3 regions of the Pseudarthrobacter sp. 1C304 genome follow, and region 3 is predicted to be linked to each of the others. Evidence: riboswitches for the same ligand, from Rfam matches in the RefSeq annotation. Region 3 holds a riboswitch; each other region holds the start of a gene.
The links. Region 3 has a riboswitch for cyclic di-AMP ahead of ACTWQD_RS03760 (hypothetical protein). Riboswitches for the same ligand answer to the same signal wherever they lie in the genome.
Positions count from the first base shown of each region.

Region 1 (4,243 bases), on a different contig from region 3:
TCGACGGCGGCCCGGTCCTCCGCGGACAGGGCCGCGGTTTCGCGCACGAGCAGGGTGGCGCGCCATTCGTTGACCTGCCCGGCCTCCAGCGCCGCCAGGGTCCGGGGCATTTCGGTGACGAGGGCTTTCGCGAGGCCCAGGAGCCGGCCGCCTTTGGCCGGGGATTCGCGCCGGGCCAGCGCAATCTGCGCTCCGACCCCGGCGCCCAGTTCCGCCGCGGGGACCCCGGCGGCGGCCTGTTTCCGGCGCTGGACCAGATCGAAAGCGACGGACAGCCGTGCCTGACGGGCAGACATCGCAGACTTCTCGTCCTCGATTTCCCGGATCTCAGCAATCAACGCGGCACTCTCACGGTCGAAACTGTCACTGGCGGAGCCCTCGTGCCCGGCCCGGCCCGGCTGGGCGTCTTCCGGCCCCATCCTGCCCGAATCCGGCACTTCGAGGCGGCCGACGGCCACCCGCGGCACGTCCACGACCGTCCAGCCCGCCGGCTGAACTGCCTCTGGATCCCGCCTGTTCTCCATAATCCAACGCTACTTTTGACCTACGACATTTAACGACGAGCCAATCCATCCAGACTGACAGGCTACAAGCTCCGCCCGGCAGCGAGCCGGCGGGGAAGCCGGCAGGTCCCAGACCGCGGGCGGACAGGCATCACGCCACCAACGCGGTCCGGCCGGGATCCGGCAGACTCCAGGCCGCGGGTGTGCAGGCCTCACGCCGCAGGCATCACGCTGCAGGCTCCGCCCGCCTGGGATTCGCCTGGGCTCCGGCAGGGCTCCCGTGGGCAGCCGGCAGGTTCCCGACCGCGGGAAGTCCGCCGGCATGCGACAGAATGAAGAAATGAGCGATGCCGGCGACTTCATAGACACTGCGCTCCAGCGCGAGTCGTCATGGGAGCGCGCCGAGGACGCCGAAGCGAGGCACGGCGGCAACCACCGGTATTACGGCGCCTCCGTCGGGGCGGTCCGCGGCACGGTCCGCGATGCCCTCCGCCGCCATCCCGCACTGACGCACGATGACATCACTGCGCTCAGTTCCGAGTTGTGGGAGGTGCCCGTCTTCGAGCGCCGGCTCGCCGCCGTCGTCCTCCTGCAGTCCAGAGTCCGCCTCCTGACCAACACGGACCTGACGCGGATCGAGGGCTTCGTGCGGAGCGCACGCACGGCCGCGCTGGTGGACCCGCTCTCCACCGACGTCGTGGGCCCCCTGGTGGAGCGGCTCGACGTCGTCCGGAGGGTGCGCGCCGACAGCGTCCTGGACCGGTGGGCGCGGGATCCCGACGATTGGCTGCGCCGGGCCGCCCTGCTGTCCCCGCTCCGCGCGCTCCGGGCAGGTGCCGGGGACTGGCCCCGGTTCGCGCGCCATGCGCGCCTGGTGCTGGCGTCGACGTCCGGCCGGGACGTGGAGGACGACGGCGGCGCTGCCGCCGCGGAGGCGGTCGCCCGTGTGGTCGACGACATGGCCCGGCGCCGGCCCGAGCTGCATCTCTGACCCTCGCGCCGCGCAGCCGGGCCCGGGCCGGCTCAGCTCTATGGCCGGCTCAGGTCCCGGGCCGGCGCTCCACCACCGCGTAGGCCTTCCCGTCGAAGAATTCCCAATCGGTGACCACCATAAAGCCGAGCGCATCCACCCGGTCGTTGAGCACGTGCGCGTCGAAACCGCCGTCGCGCGGCTCTGCGTCCCACGTGGAAACGTGGACTTCACCACTTTCCAGGACCAGGAGTTCAGTGTTGACGCTGAAGTCCTCCTGCGGCTCGCTCCGCAGCTGGCACAGGGCGACGCAATGCCGGTTGAACTCGGGATTGTTCATGATCGGGCCTCCGCCTCGGGGGAACGGTGATGGCATCATCCTATGCCGGATGCCCTTGCCGTCGATGGGCAATCACCTGCCGGCCCGGCACCCCGCCGTTACCTCGATGTGACACTCCGTGATCATTCCGTTACCGTGGTTAAGTGCCTGTTGTTACCGAGACGGGCTCTCCCCAGCCGATTGCCTAACTCTGCCGCGGCCAGGGGATAACTCGCAGCAACGTCCGGCAGAGACGGGGAAACCACATTTTGGCCCGCTGTTCCAGGGGTCTTGGGGTGAAGCCGCACGGCCCGCAATGTTCGGGCCCGAGTGCGGCCGGGTGCCTCCCATCCGAATCCGACAGCTCACCTCGCAGGCATTGGGAGAGGCTCTTTTCAATGACTTTTAGCAATACCCGTGCGTCCAAACGCGCCGAACTTCGCAGCAAACGCCGTACCGCCGGAACCATCGGCCGCCAGGCCGCAGTCCTCGTCGCCGCTTCCGGAATGGTGCTCAGCGGCGCCATGGCCGCCAACGCAGCCGACGCGCCGGCCGAGCGCGACGCCTCCCCGGCGTCGACCGTGGACGTCCAGGGCCAGGTAGCACCGGTCATGGCGGATTCCGCAGTCCAGATCACCTTCGAGCGCCCGGCCGTCGAGACGACGCCGGCCCCCGTGGTCGAGGCCCCGAAGCCCGTCGCCGCTCCGAAGGCCCCGGCTGCACCTGCCCCGGCAGCAGCACCGGCCCCCGCAGCCAAGGCCACCGTCAAGGTCCAGTCGGCGCCCGCCCCGGCAGCAGCAGCCCCGGCCGCCGCAGCCCCGGCAGCAGCAGGCGGAGTCAACGCCACCCTGCTGGCTGTCGCGTACGGCCAGATCGGCATCACCCAGGACTGCACCGCCGTGGTGGAGAAGGCCCTGAACTCCGCCGGCATCCCGGTCGGTGACATTGGACCGATGGCCTTCATGAAGTACGGCACGGTTGTCTCCACCCCGCAGCCCGGCGACATGATTGTCCAGTCCGGCCACGTTGCCATCTACGCCGGCAACGGCCAGGCCATCAGCGGCGGCATGAACGGCGTCAACGCCACCATGACCCACCCGCTGTCCTGGCTGACCGCCACCGGCCCCGTGACGTTCGTCCGCGCCGGCTAGCAGCACCGCCATCCGCACGCAGAAGACCGGTGGATCGGTTGCCTTGGGGGCAACGGATCACCGGTCTTTTGCGTGTGCTGTGTCCGCCTCCACCGCGTACCGCAGCAGCGCCACGCCGTTGCCGAAGGTCCGGGTCTCCAGCAGCCGGAGCGGCGTGGAGGCATCCGCCTCCGCAAACAGGGGCGTGCCGCGTCCAACCAGTACCGGATGAACGTAAACCCAGTATTCGTCGATCAGGCCGAGCCGCCGGAAGGTTGCCGCGAGGTTCGCACCGCCAACGGCCATGTCCCCACCGGGCTGTGCCTTGAGCAGCGCGATGTCCTCGGCGACGACGTCGCGCACCACCTCGGTGTTCCATCCCGCCGCCGGCAGTGTCGAGGAGTACACAATTTTGGGCATGTCCCGCCAGATTGCGGCGAATTCAGCTTCCGTGGGCGTACTGGCCGGGTCCTGGTCCGCCGTCGGCCAGTAATCAGCCATCAGTTCGTAGGTCACGCGGCCGTCCAGGAACATTCCCATCTTCCGGAGCTCATGGTTGAAGTGGCTGTGCAGCTCGTCATCGACCCGGTGCCAGCTCAGGTCGTGGCCCGGTCCCTCGATGAACCCGTCAAGGGAAACCTGCATCATGACAATGGCCTTGCGCATCGGAGCTCCTTTGCTGTTCTTCCGGCAGGGGCTTTCAGAATACGGCGGGGACCGACAAGCCTTCCCCCTTGCACTCGGGCGGTACCCGGGGCAGAATGCGATAGATTTGAAGCCGCGCCGCGGTTTTGTACTTTTCAAGGAACAGAATGCCTGCGATCTTGTCTGCGGCAGCCGTTATCGCGCGCCCGACGAAGCGCCGGGAATGAGGTCGGATGAAGTCCTGGGGGCCCGGCCGGCACTACAGCAGCAGCCGGCATGCACGTGACGCCACCAGCGGTGGTCTATGGGGGGTGGCCCGGCGCCTTGGCGGGATCCGCCCGCAGGTCCTGCTGGTGCTGGTTACCGTTCTTGCACTGATTTCTGCCGCGACGGTGTACGCCACCATCCAAGTTAGGGGTTCTGCCGACGCCGGCGCTTCAGCCACCGCGTCCGCCTCACCGGGAGTGGGCGGGGAGGCCAGCCCGCTGTCCGCCACCGGTCCCACATCCACCGACGCCGCGCCAGCGGCGGAAGTATCCCCGTCAGCGGCCGCTTCGCCTACCCCCGCCAAGCCCACCATTGGGCCGGCACTCGATGCCGAAATCAACGCCGTCATCCAGGCCAACAGCGCGTACAAGGTAGGCGTGGCCCTCGTCGACATGAGCGACGGAGTGGT
Region 1 is NZ_JBQQCH010000003.1:253,463-257,705, reverse strand. Features, by position in the region: gene ACTWQD_RS08745 (DUF222 domain-containing protein) at 1-524, opposite strand, end outside; gene ACTWQD_RS08740 (DNA alkylation repair protein) at 844-1,494, shown strand; gene ACTWQD_RS08735 (hypothetical protein) at 1,544-1,813, opposite strand; cyclic di-AMP (ydaO/yuaA leader) riboswitch at 2,016-2,185, shown strand; gene ACTWQD_RS08730 (NlpC/P60 family protein) at 2,191-2,943, shown strand; gene ACTWQD_RS08725 (dihydrofolate reductase family protein) at 3,001-3,588, opposite strand; gene ACTWQD_RS08720 (serine hydrolase) at 3,801-4,243, shown strand, end outside.
Region 1: it holds a riboswitch for cyclic di-AMP, as region 3 does, so the genes downstream of both, ACTWQD_RS08730 (NlpC/P60 family protein) here and ACTWQD_RS03760 (hypothetical protein) in region 3, are expected to answer to the same signal.

Region 2 (4,243 bases), on a different contig from region 3:
AGGATCCACGGGCCGCTGCCGTTCACGGCCCAGCCGTCCATGGCGGACGATGCGTAGTGCGGCATGTCCGCGAGTGCTTCGACGTCGGCGCTGAGCTTCCGGCCCAGGGCGCCGCGCAGGGCGACGGGTGCGGCCGGGATGGGTGCCGCGCAGTCGAAGGCGAGCTGCCTGGCTTCCTGCCAGGTGTGGGCGAGGTGCCGGTGCGCCGTGGGTTCCTGGTCCGGAGCGCCCGGGCCTGCGCCCGCTGGCTCAACGGCAGCGGGGTGCGGGGCCGGGCCCTGGAATTTGTCCGCAAGGGCAGGGTTTGCCTCCGCCGGGCCTTCGGCGGCAGGCTCGTGCCCCGCGGCAGCTGCACTGCCGTGAGGGGGAACAGGTGTCATGCGTCGGGGACTTCGCTGGCCGCGTAGTCCTTCGCCAGTTTGCGGGCCACGTCCATCGCGGCCTGCATGGAGGCAGTATCCGTGGCCTTGCCCGAGCCGGTGGCAAGGCCCGCTGCGAAGCCGGCGATGAAAGTGGTCAGGGGCGCGGCGGGGCGCACGATTGAATGCGCTGCCACTCCCGCCAGGGCCAGGACCCCGTTGACATCAACCTCGATGCCTTCCAGCTCCAGGGCCTGCAGCAGGGCGCGGCACCAGTCTTCCAGCGTTTCATCCTGGCTTTTCACTGTTTGCCTCCAAGGTCGATTTCAGCTCGGACGCACCGGACGCTGAGCCCTGTCCGTGGATGTCTCCACTGTGGACGCCGGGCGGTCCGGTAACCCCGAGTGCGGCGGCATCGTCCCAGGTGTCCACATCATCCGTGGACCCGCCGGGGACACCGACTTCCCGCACGTCCAGCCTAGCAAGAAGGGCGAATACCGAGGCGTCGACGAGAGCACCGCGCCGGTCGGCGTCCAAAACCTGCTGTTGTAGCACGGCCGTGCCATATAGGCCCAGCAGCGGCTGCCGGCGGCCGTCGGCCGACACTGCCATCAGCCCGTCGCCCGGCGGACCCTCGGCGGCGGTTTCCAGCAGCGCCCGGACGGCGGTTTCCGCGCGGGGCATGTCGCAGGCGAGAACCAACGTGTACGGGGCAGGGGCGCGGTGCCGGTCCTGGGCACGGCGGGCCAAAGCGGAAAGGCCAGCGGCAATCGCTGCGGCCGGGCCGGTGAAGGGCGGGTCCTCCCGGCAGGCCAGCACACCCTCGGGCAGCGTTCCCGGGTCGGGGCCCACGACGGCGACGGCCGAAGCCCCGCCGGCTGCCTGCAGGGCCCGCTCCAGGAGGGTGGCGCCGTCGTGCATCAGCGCGGGCTTGGGCACGCCCCCCAGCCGGGAGGAGCGGCCTCCGGAGAGGATGACGGCATCAAATTCCACCGGCCCAGCCTAACCCGTGCTGGCTTGAACAGCCGGGCGGATCGATCTGCCGGGCAGCAGGTTCCGGCGGAGGGGCGTTTCAGGCGGCAGATTCGGGCAGCAGGAACGGGTCCCACGCCGGCGTCGGTTTCTCCAGTTCCTTGATCTGCCAAGTGGTGCCTTTGGGTGGCGCGGGACTGAAACCAAGCTTCCATCCCATTTCACCGGGCGTGTGGTCACCTTTGGCGTTGTTGCACCGCAGGCAGGCGGCAACAAGGTTTTCCCAGGAATCCGCCCCTCCCCTGGACTTGGGCTGGACGTGGTCGATGGTGTGGGCCGCTTTGCCGCAATACGCGCAGCGGTGCCCGTCCCGGCGGAGCACACCACGGCGGCTGACCGTAGTGACGGTATTGTACCGGGGCCTGATGTAGCGGTTGAGGAGGATCACCGAGGGCCGGCCCAGGACGTCCTGCGGTCCGACGACGGGGTCGTCGCCTTCCGCCACGACACTGGCCTTTCCGGTCAGCACGAGCACCAGCGCCCGGCGGAAGGTCACTACCGCCAGCGGCTCATATCCAGCATTCAGAACGAGAGTGCGCATCCGCATACCTCTTCACGGCCGCACCCGCCAGGGGCACGAGGGCCGGCTGCCCTCTGCATGGTCGGGCTATGGATCGACAAAACAAGAGTAAACATGGAGATGCGGTTTCGCCGAATATTTTTTTCCGGCTGCGGTCACTGTCTGCTGAAGTTCATGCCCCGGCAACGCAAAGGACCCCTGCCAAAAGGCAGGGGTCCTTGGGTGTTGCTGGGGGTTCTTTAGCCGCCGACGCGGATGAAGACCGGGCCGGAGCCGACGTTCACGCTCTGCAGGGAGGTGGTTCCGCCGTTCCAGCCGCCGTGCACGGCCATGCCGTTGCCAACGTAGACAGCGATGTGGGCCAGGCCGGAGCCGCCGTTCTGGTAGTAGGCGAGGTCGCCTGCGCGTGCCTCGCTGGCGCTGACGGTGCGGCCCAGGGACAGGTAACCTGCCGGCCAGCCGTGGTAGTTGATGCCGGCCGCGGCCAGGGCGTTGGTGGCGAGTCGGGTGCAGTCCTGGCCAACGCCGATCTGTGCGTAGGCAGCGGCGGCGATCGTAGCGCCCATGCCGCTGGCGACGGCGGCCGGAGCCTTGGTGCCCGCTGCGGCGGCGGTGGCGGTGGCGGCGACCTTGGTGCTGGCGGTCTTGGCGGTGTTAGTCGTGTTGGCCGCGGGAGCCTCCTGGACCTTCACTACCGGCTTCGGGGCCTCGACGACGGGAGCCGCGGTGGTGGTGACAGCCGGCTTCTCGTAGGAGATGGCAATGGTGGAAGCAGCCGAGATGGTCGCGGGGGCGGCCGACTGGACCTCGAGCGTGGACGCCGAGGTGGATTCGCGCTGGACGTTGGCCTCAGCAGCGTTGGCTGCGACACCGCTGGTCAGGACGAGGCCTGAGGCTGCAGCGATAACGGCGGCCTGGCGGCCCATGCCACCGGCGTTGTCGCCGACAGCCTTGGCAATGACAGCAAGCGAGTTGGTCTTGGTGACCTCGGCGCGGTGCCGTGCGTTTGCACGAGTAGTCATTAAGTTCTCTCTTTCGTGATCCTGGGTCCGCGCTTTTCAGGCGCGGGCTGAGGACGCTCCGGCATCTTGGGGGTACGCCGGATCGCCCCTGAAATGGGTTACTTAGCGAAGGGTGTACTGCGAAGACGCGCCAAAAGCGGGAACTGCGTGCAGGTGCATGGCCTGCGGGCCGGACTCAACAGAGATAGAGGCGGCGGTGTGAGATCCGGTCCGGGCGCCGGCAAGGGCGTTCCGGGTTTCGGACATCAGCGGGCTCGAAAGAGCCGCGCAAGCGCGGTGGCGCGCAGCATTGTGGCGTGAAGACACGAAAGTAGCCTCTCCCAATGCCTGCGAGGTGAGCTGTCGGATTCGGATGGGAGTCACCCGGCCGCGCTGCTTCCTGGGAAGCTTTGCGACTTAACCCCTAGGTCTTCTTGCGAAGACCAAAATTGGTTCCCCCGCCCCTGCCAGACGATGTAATGCGAACGGACCTTGAGCGGTGGCAGAGCTAGGCAATCCACTCAAGAGCGCCAACTTCGGAAAAGTTGGCGTGGGTCAAACGTACAACAGTTGGGGCTCAATGTCACATTCAGATCACGGCGTGTCACAGAAGTGCGAGAGCGTCCGATCAGCTTTGTTAGAGCCAGCCGGTCGGGTCAACGACTTCGCCGTTGACCATGACTTCGAAGTGGAGGTGGCAGCCGGTGGAGGCGCCGGTGGTGCCGCTCATCGCCACAACCTCGCCGCGGGAGACCTGCTGGCCCACCTTGACGGCGTCGGAAGACAAGTGGTTGTAGGTGGTCTCGAGGCCGTTGCCGTGGTCAATCACTACACGGTTGCCGCCGCCGTAGGGGTGCCATCCGGTAAAGGTCACGGTGCCGCTGGCAGCCGCAACTACGGGGGTACCGCACTGGGCGGAGTAGTCCTGGCCGCGGTGGAACTCGCCGGAACCGCCGGTGATGGGGCTGACCCGGTAGCCGAAGGGCGATGCAGTCTTCAGCTGGGCCAGGGGCGCACCCAGGCTGCCGGCGGAGGCCGCCCGGGAGATCGAATCCACGGACTGCGCGCTCAGGAGCTGCTTGAGCTTTCCGTCCGGATCACCCTGGGTGGTTACGGCTGTGCGGTTGAAGTCAATTTTTGCCTCGCCGGCCGTGACGTCGGGCTGGACTGCGGCCGAAACGGACCCGGCAGATCCGGCGTCCGTGGCCATCACGGGTCCCGTGGCGGGGACGGTCACGGTGAGGACCAGTCCCGTGGCGGCGAGGGCGATGCCGGCCTTCTGCCCGACGCCGCTCGCGGCGGCGAAGTCAGTTACCTGGCGGAACGGGCTG
Region 2 is NZ_JBQQCH010000006.1:163,815-168,057, forward strand. Features, by position in the region: gene ACTWQD_RS13095 (molybdopterin molybdotransferase MoeA) at 1-380, opposite strand, end outside; gene ACTWQD_RS13100 (DUF6457 domain-containing protein) at 377-664, opposite strand; gene mobA (molybdenum cofactor guanylyltransferase) at 648-1,352, opposite strand; gene ACTWQD_RS13110 (HNH endonuclease) at 1,432-1,932, opposite strand; gene ACTWQD_RS13115 (NlpC/P60 family protein) at 2,151-2,933, opposite strand; cyclic di-AMP (ydaO/yuaA leader) riboswitch at 3,244-3,413, opposite strand; gene ACTWQD_RS13120 (M23 family metallopeptidase) at 3,550-4,243, opposite strand, start outside.
Region 2: it holds a riboswitch for cyclic di-AMP, as region 3 does, so the genes downstream of both, ACTWQD_RS13115 (NlpC/P60 family protein) here and ACTWQD_RS03760 (hypothetical protein) in region 3, are expected to answer to the same signal.

Region 3 (4,243 bases):
GGGTTCACGAATGTCGGCGGAAGCATCGGGATGCCCATCCTGGCGAGCCTCCTCACTGCCTGGCTCACTTGGGTGAACCGCACGTGGCGGCCCATCATCCTGGTCGGCGGCGCAGCCACCGTGTCCATCCTCGCCACGACCTTCAGCAAGAACCTCGTAGGCCGCACCCGACCGGACTTCATCAACGCCGTCCCGCCGTACGAGACCTCCCCGTCGTTCCCCAGCGGCCACGCCCTCAATTCCACTGTGGTGATCGGCGTGCTGGTCTACCTGACCTGCCTGCAGCTCAAAAAGACCTCGGCCCGCATCGCCGTTATCGCCGGGGGGCTCGTCTTCGTCCTGGCCATGGGTCTGAGCCGGGTATTCCTCGGACACCACTGGATGACCGACGTGATCGCCGCCTGGCTGCTCGGCCTTGCATGGCTGGGCATCGTGATCCTGGCCCACCGGCTGTTCCATGTGATCCGGCACCGGGAACATGCGGGCCCCGCACCCACGTTCGACCACCCGGCACACCTGCGTGACGGCCGCGTCGGCCACGGGGATGCCGGGGCCGAAGCCCCCGCCGACGGCGGGAGCGCCGGCAGCGCCGCGGCGGGCGATCGTACCGCCGGCGGCACTACCACCCGGGACACCGGTACCACCGCGCGCGACGTCGGCGCCCGGGGTTCCACGGGTGGGCCGCCGCCCGCCGGGTGATAGTTTTGACCCATGCGCACTTTCGTTGTGGACCACCCGCTGGTCGCCCATAAGCTCACCGTTCTGCGGGACAAGAACACCCCGTCCCCGGTCTTCCGCCAGCTCACCGAGGAACTTGTCACGCTCCTGGCGTACGAGGCCACCCGCGAAGTCCGCACCGAACCCGTCACCATCGAAACTCCGGTGAGCACCACTGTGGGCACCGCGTTCACCAAGCCCACCCCGCTGGTGGTCCCCATCCTGCGCGCGGGGCTCGGCATGCTGGAAGGCATGACCAAGCTGGTCCCCACTGCCGAGGTCGGATTCCTGGGCATGGCCCGCGACGAAGAGACCCTGGACATCATCACCTACGCCGAGCGCCTCCCCGAGGACCTTACGGACCGGCAGATCTTCGTCCTGGACCCCATGCTGGCCACCGGCGGCACCCTGCGCGAGGCCATCAAGTTCCTCTTCAAGCGCGGAGCCTCCGACGTCACCTGCATCTGCCTCCTGGCCGCCCCCGAGGGCCTGGCCAAGCTGGAGGAAGAGCTGGCCGACGCCAACGTGACGATTGTCCTGGCCTCTATCGACGAGAAGCTGAACGAAAAGTCCTACATCGTTCCGGGCCTGGGCGACGCCGGCGACCGCCTCTACGGCGTGGCCGGCTAAGCACCCACATGGTCCCGGAGCCCGCCCGCGGCGGGCCGCCGGGACGGCGAACAGCCCTACCGTAACCCTCGCCACGGGGCTAGCCTGTGCCCCATGGACTGGAAACTCGAACTCATCTTTGTCCCGGTGTCCGACGTCGACCGCGCGAAGGATTTCTACGTCAACAAGGTGGGCTTCAACGCCGACTATGACGAGCGGCCCGCGGACGGCATCCGCTTCGTCCAGCTGACCCCGCCGGGGTCCGGCTGTTCCATCGCGATCGGTGAGGGCCTGAACAACGCCCCGCCCGGCACCGCTCCAGGGCTGCAGCTCGTGGTCAGCGACATTCAGGCCGCGCATCAGCAGCTGAAGGACAACGGCGTGGACGTCAGCGACATCGACGTCCAGGACTGGGGCCACTTCGTCTACTTCGCCGATCCCGACGGCAACAAATGGGGCGTGCAGTACATCCCCAACCGCCCCAACGGCTAGGCGGCCCAAGGGAGACGCAAGCCCAGGGAAACCGCAGAAACGCGCAGGGCCCCGGATCCAGTGGATCCGGGGCCCTGCGCAGCCGCAACGGTGTCTAGTACCAGTTGTTGGCGTAGTGGAAGTTCAGTGCGCCGCACGGCGAACCGTAGCGGTCCTTGACGTACTCCAGGCCCCAGTTGATCTGGGTCCGGTAGTTGGTCCGGTAGTCAGCGCCTGCGCTGGCCATCTTCTCAGCGGGCAGGGACTGCACCACGCCGTAGGCGCCGCTGGTGGGATTCGTCGCCGTCGTCTCCCAGTCCGACTCCTTGGTCCAGAGCTTCATCAGGCACTGCATCTGGCTGGGAGCCCAGCCGTAAGCGCCCAGCTGGCTGGCCGCGTAGGCCTGCGCGCCGGCGGGGTCGTTGACGGCAACCGGCTCAGGAGCCGGTGCCGGGGCCGCTGCAGGAGCGGGTGCGGCCGGAGCAGGGGCCGCCGGGGCGGGGGCTGCCGGCGCGGCAGGAGCTTCGGCGGGCGTCACCTCGGCGGCCGGGGCCGCGGCGGGGAGATTGACCTGGTTATCGACCCGGACCCGCTCAAAGTCGAGCTGCGTCAGAGGATCCGCCGTCGCGGCGGTGGAACTGCTGGCGGTAGCGTTGCGGGCGGCCGTCTCGGAGGCCTGCCCGGCCGCGCCGACCCCCACCAGCACTGCGCAGGCGGCGGCCACCACGGCGGCCCGGCGGCCCGTGGCCCCGAAGTTCTTGACCCACCTCGATTTTGAACGCGTCCGGGTTGATACGGGTGCGGCCGGTTCGGCGCGGTGCCGTGAACGCTCAGTGTGGGTCTTGCGTGCAGCGCCGTCAGGGCGCGAATGTGCCTTGAAGTCAGTCATGATCGCCTCTCAACGCCTGCGGAGTTAGCTGTCGGGTTCGGATGAGGTCATCCGGCCGCACGGAATCTCACGTGTCGGCTTCACCCCAAGGGTGCAAGATGCAGAAATGCCCGGGAACTCTGGGTCCCCCGCCTCTGCCTTATCCAGCGGAATCCGGGAGGCGGCAGAGTTTGGCGTACATCCGGATATGCGGCCCTAGCGATGGCCACACCCTAAAAACGGTACAGGACCCCGCCGCTCAAGTCACATTTTGGTAACGGGGATCACGGCTGCGGCGTTGCGCCTTGCGACGCCGGCGCGGCTCAGGATTCCGTCTTGGCCGCGGGTAACCGCACCGTGAACTCGGTCCGGCCGGGAACGGACGTCACAGTGACCGTGCCGCCGTGGGCCTCGACGATTGACTGCACGATGGACAGCCCCAGCCCGCTGGTTCCTTCTGCCGACGCAACAGGGGCCGACGCAACAGGGGCTGGCGCCGGCGCTGCCGGGGCCGGGGCGGCCGGCAGTCCCGGGGCCGAGCCGGCTGCGGGCAGCCGCGGCGGGCGCTGCGGCACGTGCGCCACAGGCTGCCGGCTCGGTGCCGGCGTCGTGACCGCCACGGGATTCTTCCGGGAAGCGTCCGCCCGGGTGAAGCGCGCAAACACCCGTCCCACAAACTCGGGGGCGATCCCGGGGCCATTGTCCGTCACCCTGACCACGGCGCTGCCGTCCGGAGCGCGCTGCACGCCCGTCACCACCGTGGTTCCCGGGCCGGTGTGCTTGCGCGCATTGGAGAGCAGGTTGGCCAGCACCTGGTGAAGCTGCGTCGCGTCGCCGCGGACCACCACCGGCTCTTCGGGGAGCTCAAGGTGCCAGACGCGGTCCGGCGCCATCACCTTCTCGTCACTGACCGTCTCAACCGCCAGCTGGGTGAGGTCCACATCGCTGAGTTTGAGCGGCTGCCCCTCATCCAGCCGGGCGAGCAGGAGCAGGTCCTCCACCAGGGTGGTCATCCGTTCAGACTGGCTCTGCACACGGGCCAGAGACTTCTGGCCGTCGGGGGTGAAACGCTCGGTCATCCGCATCAGCTCGGTGTAGCCGCGGATGGCCGTCAGGGGCGTGCGCAGCTCATGCGAGGCGTCCGCCACGAACTGGCGGACCTTCATTTCGCTCTCCTGCCGCGCCTGCAGGGCATTGGAGACGTTGTCCAGCATCAGGTTCAGGGCATGGCCCACGCTGCCCACCTCCGTGCCCGGATGCGCAGCCGACTCCGGCACCCGGACAGCGAGCGCCACCTCCCCGGCGTCCAGCGGCAGGCGCGAGACCTGGGTTGCCACCTCAGAAAGCTGATCCAGCGGCTTCATGGTCCGGCGGATCAGGGCCGTTCCGGCCAGGCCGATCACCAGCAGACCGCCGGCGGACACGATCACCATGGTCCACACCAGGGAAGCCAGTGTGTTCTGCCGGTCCGCGAGGGGGAGGCCGGTGATAATCACGTCGCCGTCGGGTGCCTTCGCTGCCACCAGCCGGTAGGCGCCGGCGGACAACGTCCTGTTGAGCGGTTCGCTCCCCGGGCTG
Region 3 is NZ_JBQQCH010000001.1:789,594-793,836, forward strand. Features, by position in the region: gene ACTWQD_RS03745 (phosphatase PAP2 family protein) at 1-699, shown strand, start outside; gene upp (uracil phosphoribosyltransferase) at 712-1,347, shown strand; gene ACTWQD_RS03755 (VOC family protein) at 1,441-1,818, shown strand; gene ACTWQD_RS03760 (hypothetical protein) at 1,913-2,686, opposite strand; cyclic di-AMP (ydaO/yuaA leader) riboswitch at 2,685-2,845, opposite strand; gene ACTWQD_RS03765 (ATP-binding protein) at 2,989-4,243, opposite strand, start outside.